Regions from separate parts of the Brevibacillus sp. 1238 genome, predicted to be linked through region 2. Evidence: predicted binding sites of a transcription regulator. Region 2 holds the regulator's gene; each other region holds the start of a gene.
What was found. Region 2 encodes Rex, which represses fermentation and respiration genes when NADH is low (regulators of the CRP and FNR family bind a similar motif). Its sites were predicted from a motif close to TTGTGAAATATTTCACAA; they were not measured.
Positions count from the first base shown of each region.

Region 1 (4,494 bases), on a different contig from region 2:
GCATCTGAAAGGCAATATCGGCAAAGCGTGGTTTGACCAACGGAGATTGTTTGAAGAGTTTCCGGGGGCGATCCTGGCGACGACCAACTGTGTGATGCCGATCAAAGGCACTTATGCGGACCGCTTCTTCTCCTACGATATTACGGGGCTTGAGGGCGTGACCAAAATTGAACACGACGATTTTACGCCACTCATCGAACGGGCGCTTGCCTTGCCAAAAGCCCATATCGAATCGGAGCAGACGCTGACGACCGGATTTCATCACGAGACGGTATTGGGAATCGCGCCGGAGATTATCGATGCTGTCAAGGCTGGGCAGATCAAACGCTTTTTCGTCATCGCCGGATGTGATGCGCCAGGCAAAGGCGGCGACTACTATCGGGAATTGGCTACTTCCTTGCCGCCAGAAACCGTCATCCTGACGACTTCCTGTGGCAAGTTCCGCTTCAACGATGTGGATTACGGCGTCGTTCCGGGCACCAATATTCCGCGCTACATCGACCTGGGGCAGTGCAACAATTCCGGTTCTACAGTCAAGATCGCGACAGCGCTGGCGGAAGCGTTTGGCTGCGGGGTCAATGAATTGCCTGTGAGCATCGTCCTCTCCTGGTTTGAGCAAAAGGCCGTCGCAATTTTGCTCGGATTGTTCAGCCTGGGCATTCAAGATATCCGAATTGGTCCCAAGCTGCCGGAGTTTATCCAGCCAGGCGTTCTCACCGTGCTTCAAGATTTGTTCCGGATCAAATTGATTGGCGATGCGCAAGAAGACATGAAAGAAATGCTTGGCGTGCACTAATGGCAGGAAAAGATGGCTGTCCCTTGTGGGGCGGTCATTTTTCTTTGTTTGCCGAAAAAAGGGGGGGGCACAAGGGGGAAGGTGTGACGTACTTAACAGCGTCTCTCCCTCTTTTCCATTACAGTAGATTTGTGAAAAGAAAAGGGAGGGGAAGCATGATGCCGTTTGGATGTTCCATGGGAATGACTCCGGAAGAAAACGCTCTTTGTGCCGCTTTAACCCAACTGAAAACAGAACACGGTCCGCTCGTGGAAAAAATGGTGGAACTTCAGCGACTTGCCACACAGTTTGTGGCTGCCGACGCGATTCGCAAAGAAGAATTGCTAACGGAACTGCAAACGAACGCAAACGCCTTTATTGCCGAGCTTGAGCCTCACTCCGCGAAGGAAGAGGACGTATTGTTTACGATGATGGCCAAGTATGTCGGGAGGGAGGCGGGGCCTATTGCCGTGATGGAATACGAGCACGAACAGGCGAAACGCTTTCTGAACCGCTTTTTGGAGGATGGCTTCCCTGACTATTTGCAAAGCGCTGTCGAGGTTTTGCTCCAGCATTTTCAAAAAGAAGAGCAAGTGCTGTTTCCCATGGCCCAACAGCTGCTGAATGAAGAGGAAAAGCAGGAGCTTCTGGAAAAAATCGCGCCGCAACACCCAGAGCGCTTGTGAGCACAGCGAAGGCAAGCCCTCTAGTCAACCAGGCTGTGCTCGATGAATTGCTCTTCAAGCGCTTTCAGATCGTGCGCCCAAAACTTGATGACTTCCAGGGCAATCTGGTGTTGAAGCTCCGCCTTGCTTGTCAGCTGGAGAACCACCTTTTTCCGATAGTCGGAATGGATGCTGTAAAACGTACAGTCTGCCTGCTGTCCCTGGATCGATAGCTGCTTGTAATAGGGGAAGCCGCATAGAAAAAAGACATCTTGTATATCGGCAATTGTCATCATCTCATGTCACCTCGAACTCAGTCGTGCCCCAAGCATAGGTCAAGACGAGCTGGATTGACTGTGCGTACGATCACACGGTTCCAAACGATTTTGTGAATGAGCGCGATTGTGATTTTCCTCACAACGAAGCGTCGAGGATGAGGATAAGGTAAAAAGGGGGATGAGCATTGGGAGTTCGGCCTGACACAGAAACATCCTCGTCTGGCGGACTCCGTTTTTTTCCTAACGAAAAGGAGTGGTGATAGATGGTTCGCAAAATTCAGCTACCCTTGCAAACATTCAGCCTCGTTGCTGGATTCATGGTCTGGGTCATCTTGTCTTCTTTGATGCCGTTTATGAAAGAGGAATTGCAATTGTCAGCAGGACAAATCGCCTGGATTACGGCGATACCTGTCTTGCTAGGCTCCTTGTTGCGTATTCCGATTGGCTATTATACGAATCGCTTCGGGGCGAGACTGCTGTTTACCGTCAGCTTTCTTCTGCTGCTCGTGCCTGTGTACTACATAAGTGAAGCACGTTCGGCGGCGGATTTGATGATCGGAGGGTTTTTTCTGGGGATTGGCGGCGCGATCTTCTCGGTAGGCGTGACTTCCTTGCCCAAATATTATCCGAAGGAAAAGCACGGCTTCGTCAACGGCATTTACGGAGTAGGCAATGCCGGGACCGCGCTCTCCACGTTTTTCGCGCCCATCGTGGCGAAGCAGATTGGCTGGTCAGGCACTGTGAAGCTTTATCTGGGGTTGCTCGTGCTGTTTGCACTCCTTAACTTCGTCTGGGGCGACCGTAAAGAAACGCGGGTTAAAACTCCCGTGATGGAGCAGATCAAAGGGGTTTACCGAAATGAAAAGCTGTGGTTTCTCAGCCTGTTTTACTTTATTACGTTTGGCTCGTTCGTCGCTTTTACCGTCTATTTGCCAAACTTTCTCGTCAGCAGCTTCGGGTTGGATAAAATAGACGCGGGCATGCGGACAGCGGGATTCATTGCGCTGGCTACCATCGCCCGGCCGCTGGGAGGCTGGCTCGGAGATCGCTTCAATGCTTTGAAGGTGTTAATGGTGGTCTTTGCCGGACTGAGCTTGTTCGGGGTCGTTCTGTCGTTCTCGCCGTCGTTGCAGCTGTATTCGATCGGATGCCTGGCGATTGCTGTCTGCGCGGGAATCGGGAACGGGACGATTTTCAAAATGGTTCCGTACTACTTTTCCAAGCAAGCCGGGATCGTCAACGGGATCGTTTCCGCGATGGGCGGGCTTGGCGGATTTTTCCCGCCATTGATTCTCTCGCTATTATTTAGCCTTACAGGTCACTACGCTATCGGGTTCATGGCCTTGTCCGAGGTAGCGTTAGCCAGTCTGATCCTCGTCTTCTGGATGTACTATCAGGAAAAAATGCAGTTGGCCAAAACGATCGTCGACAACACGGGAGAAGCCATCGTCATCACCGATACGAAAGGGATCATCCGCGATGTAAATCCCGCTTTTTCTGCGGTGACGGGCTACGAGCGTCACGAAGTGGTCGGCAAAAATCCGAAGCTGTTAAAATCCGGGATGCAGGAACCGGGCTTCTACCAGCAGATGTGGCAGCAGATTGCCGCCACAGGCTTTTGGCAGGGCGAAATCTGGAACAGGCGCAAGAGCGGCGAGGTTTATCGCCAATGGCTGACGATCAGCTCGATCCGGGATGAAGCGGGAGACGTCCAGTATTACGCAGGCATGTTTACCGAGTTGACACCACAACAGCTTCAACCAGGCAATCCGGCAGTTTCTGCGACCAGCTAGAAAAAAAGGCAGCCATGTTCGCGTGGCTGTCTTTTTTATACAAAAAAACGCTGCACGCGCTCTCCTGCTTGGAGGAGACAAACGGTGCAGCGTTCGTTGTTACATTTGGCAAATTTCCGGCGGGCAATCGTCACAACAGATTGCTTCTTTCAAATACTCCACATCTTTGATCAACAGGTATCCGTGCGGCATGATCTCGATGACATCCAGCTTTTTCAAATCGGCGAGCATCCGGTTGACGCTTTCGCGGGTGAGGCCGATGAATTGGGCAAGATCGCGATTGGTGAGAGAAAGCTTGATGAGAATGCCGTCCTCTCGTTCTTCTCCGTACGTATTGCTCATGCGGATCAGCGTGGAGTAAAAGGCTCCGATTTTGCCGTTCAACAGCAAGTCGCGGAACTTGGATTGGATTCTCCGGTTCATGATGGCCATCCAGCGCAAAAAGTCGACGCAAAACTCACCGTTTTCCAAGAGCAGCTTCTCCAGTGCGCTCCGCTGGATGACGTTGACCTCGCCCGGCTCGTGCATGGTCGCTGTAGACGTATAAGTAACGCCTGACTCAAAAAGCCCGACCATTCCGACCAGCTCGCCTGGCCCAAATACTTGCAAGGTCAATTCCTTGCCGTCGGCTGTTGCTTTGGTCAGCTTGATTTGTCCTGATTCCAGCAAGTACAACTTATCTGCAACTTCCCCATCGATAAACAGGACGGACTCTGTAGGGGACATTTTTTTCTTCGTGCCGATTTGTGCCAATTGATGAACAAAAGCAGGAGAAACCTGCTCAATAAACGTGAGACTTTTCATGAATCGTTGCACCTCTGCTTTCCTTGCCGCTCTGCTCTCGCATAACCTGCTGCCCCATTATAGCACGGAGATTTTGACAAAGGCGTGTCATCTTCTGGGCGATCGCATGCAGGTGTGAGGTATGTCACTTTGGAGCGCCAGCGGCCTTGTTACAATAAAGCCAACGATCGACAAAGCTT
Region 1 covers NZ_JARXWC010000010.1:29,822-34,315, reverse strand. The annotation lists gene hcp (hydroxylamine reductase) at 1-796, shown strand, start outside; gene M2298_RS20245 (hemerythrin domain-containing protein) at 952-1,461, shown strand; gene M2298_RS20240 (hypothetical protein) at 1,482-1,736, opposite strand; gene M2298_RS20235 (nitrate/nitrite transporter) at 1,982-3,511, shown strand; gene M2298_RS20230 (Crp/Fnr family transcriptional regulator) at 3,611-4,315, opposite strand.
Region 1: the regulator Rex is predicted to act here: its motif matches at 1,843-1,860, upstream of M2298_RS20235 (nitrate/nitrite transporter).

Region 2 (4,494 bases):
CGTATCTCGAAGCGATCATCCAAGGCTGTGTAGACGTGGTTGTGGCGTCAAAAGGCAGGACGCTGATTTTGTTCACCTCGCATTCGATGTTGCGGCTGGTGTATCAAGCCATGAAAGAGCGTCTGGCCGGGGAACCGGAGCCGTACACGCTGTTTGGACACGGCATCGACAGCAACAACCGCAGCAAGCTGGTCAGTCTGTTTCGTTCGATGGAACGAAGCGTTTTGCTTGGCACGAGCAGCTTCTGGGAGGGCGTGGACATCCAAGGAGAGTGGCTGAGCAGTCTGGTTATCATCAAGCTGCCGTTCACGCCGCCCAACCACCCGGTTTACCAGGGACGCGCGGAAGCTTTGAAAGCAGACGGAAAAAACGCATTCATGTCGCTGGCGCTGCCGCAAGCCGTCATTTTGTTCAAGCAAGGAGTCGGACGGTTGATTCGTCACCATTTGGACCGGGGCGTTGTGGTCGTGTTCGATACGCGTGTGGTCGAATCCCGCTACGGCCGTTCCTTTTTGCAATCGCTCCCGCCGTTTCAGGTGGAGACAGGCTCCTGGCCGACGCTGCGCGAACGAATTGAACCGTTCTTACGTATGCAATCCCTGCCAGATTCATAAAATGAAGCAATAGTCTAGCAGGGATTTAGGTGATAAAATAAATGTTATGGAAAAAAAAGTGGACCTGGCTGCTTCTCGTCGCATGTGTGGCATTGCTATGTTCATGCTCCATCGATACTCATTTGCAGGAAGCCGTTAAGGTGGACGACCCGTTTGCAACCGAGAACGAAGCGGAGTTTACGGGTCTTGTCATCACTTACTGGGCGCTTCCTCATGGAGAAAGCACCTTGGTGCGGATGCCGAGCGGGAAAACCATGCTGATTGATACGGGCAGCGCGGAGGATTGGCCAGCTTTGGCTGCGCATCTTTCCGCTGCGAAGTTGACGCGCCTGGACTATCTGGTCTTGACGAACGATCAGCCTGAACATGCAGGAGGATTCCCTTTTTTACACCAGCAAATCATCATTGATTCCGTCATTGTGCCCAAGCTGATTGCGCCTTCGATCCGCCAGTTCGTTCCGTACGACAAGATCGCGAAGCAAAGAGAACTCGAGGAGAACCAGGAACTGATTCTCGATACCGACATCACGATGGATGTATTGCTGCCCAGCGAGCCGCTGTTTTTGTCGCCGCAAAACAATTCGCTCGTTTTTGCGCTGACGCATGATCAGTTGCGCTTTTTGTTTGTGAGCGGCATCAACGAACAGGCCGAGGAGCGCTTGCTCGCCCGCCATCCCGAGCAGTTGAAGTCGGCTGTGCTGAAAGTGGGAGACCAGGGCAGCAATCAAGGAACTTCGCAGCCTTTTCTCTCCCGGGTCGATCCGCAGGTCGCCATCATCCAGAGCAATACAGAGCGCGACATGCAAAAAGAGGGCAAGACCGAGGTGCTGGAGCGGTTGGGCGAGTCGTGGGCGGAGACGTATATGACGGGCCGGGACGGATCGATCACGATCTTGTCCAACGGGAAAGATTACAGGGTATTCAAGCAAAAGAAATAGGGGGGAAGACCGAGCGTGGCTAAACACGAAAAGATTTCGGAAGCGGTCGTCCGCCGCCTGCCGATTTATCTGCGTTACCTCAGCTATTTGCAGCAAAACGAGGTAACTACTGTTTCCTCCCAGCAAATGGGCAAAAACTTGGATGTGAATCCGGCCCAAATCCGAAAAGACCTGGCAACATTCGGCGATTTCGGGAAAAAAGGAATTGGCTATGACGTCAATTACTTGGTGGAAAAAATTCGCCAGATTTTGAAGCTGACGGATGAGATACGCGTCGCGCTCGTTGGAGCAGGCCATTTGGGCCATGCGATCAGCAACTACAACGCTTATTTGAAAGATAACATGCGGATTGCGGCCATTTTTGACAATGATCCCGGCAAGCTGGGAAAAGAAGTGGCGGGCATCCCGATTCAGCCATTGAATGAGCTGGCGGACACGATTGCGCAAAGACAAATCAAGCTGGCGATTATCACCGTGCCCGCACCGGCTGCGCAATCCGTATGTGATCAGTTGACTCAAGCGGGTATCAAGGGAATCCTCAATTTTGCTCCTACGACAATTCGCGCGAAAAAGGATGTGCGCATCCACTATGCGGATGTGACTTCCAATTTGCAGAGCCTGGCCTACTACTTAACGTAAGAATGGAGTGTAGTCATGAAAAAGACCATCCTCATCCACGCAACAGTGATTACGGTAAATGAACAAAACGAGGTTATCCACGATGGAGCTGTCGCGTTCGAAGGCGACAAAATCACATATGTAGGCCCTACCCCTGAAGACCTTTCCGATGCAGGCTACGATGAAGTCATCGACCAAAAAGGCGACTTCATCCTGCCTGGTTTGATCAATACACACGGACACGCGGGCATGTCGCTTTTGCGTGGCTATGCGGACGATTTGCCGTTGCAACAATGGCTGGAAGAGAAAATGTGGCCGCTGGAAGCGCAATTTACCGCTGATTCTGTCAAATGGGGAACCCAACTGTCCCTGATTGAAATGATCCGTACCGGAACCACGACATTCGTCGATATGTACGATCATATGGACGAAGTAGCCAAGGCAGTCGATGCATCCGGCATGCGTGCCCGCCTGTGCCGCGGCATGATCGGTCTGTGCTCCGAGGAAGAAAGACAGACCAAGCTGCGCGATGCGACCGCTTTTGCCAAAGAATGGCACAACCAGGCGGATGGCCGTATCACCGTAATGATGGCACCGCATGCACCGTATACGTGCTCGCCTGAGTTTATCAGCCAAATTATTGAAAAAGCGGACGAGCTGTCTTTGCCGCTGCATATCCATATGTCTGAAACGGCATGGGAAGTGGGCCAAAACGAGAAAGATTACGGTTTGCGTCCAGTCGCTCACCTGGAAAAGCTGGGCATGTTCAACCGCCCTACGCTGGTTGCCCACGCCGTGCATTTGACGGATGAAGAGATTGACATCTTGGCAAAATATCAAGTGAAAGTTTCCCATAACGTCGTCAGCAACCTGAAGCTGGCAAGCGGGGTAGCACCTGTACCGAAAATGCTGGCAAAAGGCGTGAGCGTCTCGCTCGGAACAGACAGCTCGGCGAGCAACAACAACCTCAACCTGTTTGAAGAATTGAAGCTCGCAGCGATTTTGCACAAAGGCGTGAACAACGACCCGGTAGCCGTTCCGGCTGAAGAGGCGCTGCGCATGGCTACTCGCTACGGGGCAGACGGTGTGTTCCAGGCTGATACGCTCGGCAGCATTGAAGTAGGCAAAAAGGCTGACCTGATCGTTCTCGACAGCCACCAGGCGCATTTCCATCCTGCGCATGAGCCGATTTCCCATGTCGTGTATGCGGCAAACGGCCGTGATGTCAAAGACACAATCGTTGCGGGCAAGTTCCTGATGCGCAACCACAAGCTGCTCACCATCGACGAAGAGCGTGCCATCTACGAAGCCAATCGCGTATTCGCTGCGCTGAAACGGTAAAAGGCTCCTGTCTGGTGTGGGACAGGAGTAAGGGAGTGTAGGTGTAGGTAGGGGAATTTGGGTATTACATCGTGCCGTGCTCATTTTCGCCACAGCTCTGTCAGGGGATGATGGCGAAAATGCAGTGTGGGTGTGTGCGACAGTTGACGCAAGGGAGAAGACAGTCCAGCCCAGGAGACGCGGTATTCTTGTAGCAAAAACCCAAGTATGTCAGGAGATGCGTTTTGTTGCGGCGACTTCACGCGCTCACCTCCTTGCGGGTGTATAAGTAGTATGACCGCTTGGCCCCGAGCTATGATTAGCAAGTTTTCCGTGCCGTTCTAAAACCTTCCCGTATAGCATAGGCTATGACAAAAATGGGACAGGGGGAACGCCAGATGTACGTCCGGCCCAAACAGCTATGGTGGCTGATCCCGATCTTTCTCGGCCTGTTTGGCCTCGGGATGGCGCTCGGCTCTTTTGGTTTGTGGAACCGTTCAGCTGCCGATGCCGGGAATGAACAGGGCTTGATTGGCAAACGAGAGGCGTATGCCGTGCCGCAACTTTTGGAACAGCTGACTCGGTCAGAGGAGCGCTCGTTTCTCGTTTACATGCAGGACCAAGCGCTGAATGGCCGCTATCGGCATGAGACATTCAGCCTGGACGGAGAAATCGGCGGGCACAAGCTGGCCATCAGCCGTAACCAGGAGCAGCCGGTTACCGTAACAATAGACGGACAAGTTCAGGATCATGCAGCACTCCCTTACGCCCTGTTTACGCCGTATGAACACGCTGTCCTGTTGCAAAGCGTGCTGTCATCGGTCGAGCCGCAGACGATCGCCGATACTTCGGGAAGCGACTGGAGCGGTTATCGTCTCACGGTGCCGCCGGAAAAAGTGACATCCTTGTTGGCGATGTGGCTCGGGCCGTCCTTTCCGATCGCTGATATTACCCCTGAGCTTGCCAAAGGGATCAACATCGAATATCAGCTCTGGTATGAGCCT
Region 2 covers NZ_JARXWC010000002.1:421,039-425,532, forward strand. The annotation lists gene dinG (ATP-dependent DNA helicase DinG) at 1-614, shown strand, start outside; gene M2298_RS05945 (ComEC/Rec2 family competence protein) at 656-1,552, shown strand; gene M2298_RS05950 (redox-sensing transcriptional repressor Rex) at 1,568-2,191, shown strand; gene M2298_RS05955 (amidohydrolase) at 2,207-3,511, shown strand; gene M2298_RS05960 (hypothetical protein) at 3,889-4,494, shown strand, end outside.

Region 3 (4,494 bases), on a different contig from region 2:
GGAGACGGCGGTAACGGAGCCGTTTCTTTCCGCAGAGAGAAGTACGTGCCACTGGGCGGGCCAGCAGGTGGCGATGGTGGAAAAGGCGGAGATGTCATATTCGAGGTGGACGAAGGACTGCGCACGCTCGTAGACTTCCGCTACCAAAGACACTTCAAGGCAACACGCGGCGAGCACGGCCGCAACAAGTCGCAGCACGGAGCCGGTGCGGAGGATATGGTTGTTCGCGTACCGCCGGGAACGACTGTGATCGATGACGATACAAAAGAAGTCATCGCCGATCTGATCGAGCATGGTCAGCGTGCTGTGATCGCCAAAGGCGGACGCGGTGGACGGGGTAATATCCGTTTTGCCAATTCGTCGAATCCGGCGCCGCATATTTCCGAGAACGGCGAGCCTGGCCAAGAGCGCTACATCGTCATGGAGCTGAAGCTGATTGCCGACGTCGGTCTGGTTGGTTATCCGAGCGTAGGGAAGTCTACGCTGCTCTCCAGTGTGACCGCAGCGAAGCCAAAAATTGCTGCCTATCACTTTACTACATTGACTCCGAATCTCGGTGTCGTGGATTTGGGCGAACAGAGCTTCGTCATGGCTGACTTGCCAGGGCTGATTGAGGGAGCGCACGAAGGTGTGGGGCTTGGTCATCAATTCCTGCGCCACGTAGAGCGCACTCGTCTGATTGTCCATGTCATTGACATGGCGGGAGTGGATGGACGCGATCCGTACGAAGACTATTTGCAGATCAACCGCGAGCTGAAGCTGTACAACTTGAAGCTCGAAGATCGTCCGCAAATCGTTGCTGCCAACAAGATGGACGTGCCGGAAGCGGCCGAAAATTTGCAGCGCTTCAAAGAAAAAGTGCCAGGTGTTCAAGTTTTCGAAATCTCGGCAGCGACCCAGCAAGGTGTCAAGGAACTGATGTACGCAGTAGGCGAGACATTGTCCACAATTCCGGACAAGCCGACAGTCGAAGAAGTACAAGAAGTGGAAGAGCGCGTGATGTTCCGTGCGGAGAAAGAGCCGGAGCCGTTTGAAATCACTCGCGACAACGAAGTATTCGTGATCAGCGGGGAAAAAATCGAGAAGCTGGTGCGCATGACGAACCTCAACAGCTATGACGCAGCTCAGCGCTTCGCGAGACAGATGCGCAGCATGGGTGTGGACGAGGCATTGCGCAAACACGGTGCAAGAGACGGGGATACCGTTCGGATTGGCAAATTAGAGTTTGACTTTGTGGAGTGACAAATAGAATGATTGATATCCCATCCCTCACCCCTTTTATGGCGGACAAACGCCTCCAACGCGGTGCTTCATTGCCGATGATGATCTCTAGACAGGTCAAATCGCCCATTCAAGTAATGGTTGAGCATGTCAAAAGTAGTTATCTCGTCGTTTCTCTTGAGATGAAGGCCGATGCAAAGGCCGAACTGCTCGGATCAACGGTGCGTGTTCGGTGGGAATCGGATGCGGCGATTAACACGATTGATCTGGAAGTGATTTCGGAAGAAACGATATGGCCTATCAAGCTGTTGGCGATGGTTCCGGTCAGCGTCGGCGTCGAGATTGCCACAGGCCGCAAGCAGGAACCCATTCCGCCCGGGATCGACATTCGCGTCCCGTACAAGGTGATGGGCGCAAGACCGATCGAGGAAAAAGGGGAGGCTGTGCTGCTGAAATTTTCCCCTACACGACTGATACTCGCAACAGAAGGTTATGTGGCAAAAGGGGAGTTTCTCCACCTTTCTTTCACGGTTCCTTCGACTGGGCAAGAAATCGTCATGATGGCAAAAATCGTGGAAAAGACCTTCGAAGACAAGCAGACAGTAATCGAGTTAATTTTTACGGATATCAATGAAAAACATCACCAAGTCATCAAAGATTACTATAAAAAGCTCTCAACTGCCGCTTCTTCCTAAGGAAGCGGTTTTTTTCCTTTGCTGTTCCCGCGAAGAAGGTATATAGTAGAGTACATAGAGTTCTAAATCGAGCCTGTTCACCTGATGGATTTGTTCTGTGCTTTTTCCTGAATATCACTTTGTGAAATCATGCACTTTTGATTATTCCACGTAGCTGTATCATTCGCTTTGTGAAAAATATTACAAGCACACGTGCTTTTCGGTATTTTGGGAGAATAGCGGCCGTAACTCGTATGAACAGGCATCGAGAATGAAGGCCTCTATTCCAAAGCAAAGGAGGACGTTTTTCCATGTCTCAAACAACCACGCAACAAGCTCAAGCAGAAGTAGCAAGCACAGCTACTCTGGCACCTGAGCAACAAATGGATGTACTCGATCAGTTGATGAAACCAGAAATTCAAGAATCCCTGAATGTATTGGTGGCAAACTTGCCAAAACTGGCCGAGATGACAACTATCCTCACCAAAACGTACGACCTGGTAAACACCGTAGCTAACGATCATGTACTCATCGACGACATCAAGGGCGGTATGGAAGAGTTCGTCAAACCGATTTCCGACAAGGCAAAAGGCATCGCGCAAGCGGCTATTGAAGCAAACGACCGCGCACACACTGAGGAAACGACCGTTGGCTTGTTTGGCATGCTCAAAATGCTGAAAGATCCGCAAGTGCAAAAAACATTGCGTTTTGCACAAGCATTCCTCGAAGTTTTGGCTGAGCGCCAACAACAAAAACGCTAATTACGATAACCTACGAGAGACAAGGACGGAGGATTAGGCATGGCGAAGCATATTCTCATTCTGGGCGGCGGCTACGGCGGTTTGCTGTCCGCTTTGACTGCACGCAAATACATGACGGCGGAAGAGGCGACGATCACGGTTGTGAACCGTTTCCCTACGCACCAAATCATCACGGAGCTGCACCGTTTGGCAGTAGGCAACCTGTCTGAACAAAACGTGGCACTGCCATTGGAAAGACTGCTGCGTGGAAAAGACATCAACCTGGTGATCGACACTGTTGAAAAAATCGGTCTGGAATCGCAACGCGTCACTTTGACGAGCGGCGAGAGCATCAAATACGATGCACTCGTAGTTGCTCTGGGCAGCGAAACCGCATTCTTCGGTATCCCTGGCTTGCAAGAGTACAGCTTTACACTGAAATCCGTAGAGGAAGCGAACCGTCTGCGCGCGCACCTCGAAGAGCGCGTAGTGGAATACAGCAAGAGCAAAAACAAAGCCGATGCGACTTTCGTGGTTGGCGGCGGCGGTCTGACCGGCATCGAGCTGGTTGGCGAATTTGCTGACATGCTGCCTGATCTTTGCCGCAAGTACGGCGTAGATTTTGCAGACCTGTCCATCTATTGCGTAGAGGCAGGACCATCGATCCTCGCGGGCTTTGCTCCTGACCTGGTAGAGCGTGCAAAAACTAGCCTGGAAAAACGTGGCGTTCAGTTCCTGACTGGCGTTCCTGTAACCGAAATGAAAGAAACAACCGTTTGCCTGAAAGACGGCAACACCATCGAAACCAAAACAATGGTTTGGACTGGTGGCGTTCAAGGAAATCGCGTAGTGGCTGAGTGCGGCATCGAAGTAAACCGCGGTCGCGCAACTGTGACTGAGTTCCTGCAATCCACTTCTCATCCGGATGTATTCCTCGCGGGAGACAGTGCAGTGGTTATGGGGCCAGAAGGCCGTCCATACCCGCCAACTGCTCAATTGGCATGGCAAATGGGTGAAGTGGTTGGCTACAACTTGTTCGCTCACTTCAACGGCTCCAAAATGGACACGTTCAAGCCAGTCTTCTCCGGTACTCTCGGAAGCTTGGGCCGCAAAGATGCCATCGGAACCATCGGTGCAAGCCAGTTGAAGCTGAAAGGCTTGCCAGCTACGCTGATGAAGGAAGCGAGCAACGTGCGCTACCTGACTCACATCAACGGCTTGTCTTCGCTCGCGTACTAAACCAAAAACAACCATACGAACAAGCGTCAAACCCCGGGATACACAAATCCCGGGGTTTTTTTCTTTACAAAACAGCTCGCTCGCTTTTAGCAAGGGAAATGTGCCTGCTTGCGCCTGACCATACGCCTGTGGCCGTTTGCTGAAAAAGCTTGGCCGTTGACGGCTATTTATTGCCGCTCGGGTCCTCGATGATGTTAGGCGATTGCGCCATTTTTTTGCCCCGAAGATCAGAACCGAACTGCTCCAGGCTGCTCGGTTTTCCAGCCGGATGATTGTTGCGGCGCTCCGATTTGTCTGACTTTCCGCGTCCTGCCATTCGTGCTTCACCTCCTCTTTTTCTTGCCGCTTTTAGTGTGTACGAAGATCGACATAGCCATGTAACCCAGGTGAACCGAATATGGTTCCATGAAAAAAGTTGGCGATGAAGGATTGTCACAGCGAGTACTATCCGTTATAATGTCCTCTATGAAGAAACAACTGTTTTTCTCAGGAGGACACAACACGTGAAACGGGAAGAGAAGTTCTACTTGATACGATCTGACATCTTACCAGAATCAATCGTCAAGACGATCGAAGCGAAAAAGATGCTGGAATCCGGCGAAGTGGACACCGTGAATGAG
Region 3 covers NZ_JARXWC010000001.1:759,171-763,664, forward strand. The annotation lists gene obgE (GTPase ObgE) at 1-1,242, shown strand, start outside; gene M2298_RS03415 (PilZ domain-containing protein) at 1,251-1,916, shown strand; gene M2298_RS03420 (DUF1641 domain-containing protein) at 2,207-2,656, shown strand; gene M2298_RS03425 (NAD(P)/FAD-dependent oxidoreductase) at 2,696-3,874, shown strand; gene M2298_RS03430 (hypothetical protein) at 4,038-4,190, opposite strand; gene M2298_RS03435 (ACT domain-containing protein) at 4,378-4,494, shown strand, end outside.
Region 3: the regulator Rex is predicted to act here: its motif matches at 2,085-2,102, upstream of M2298_RS03420 (DUF1641 domain-containing protein).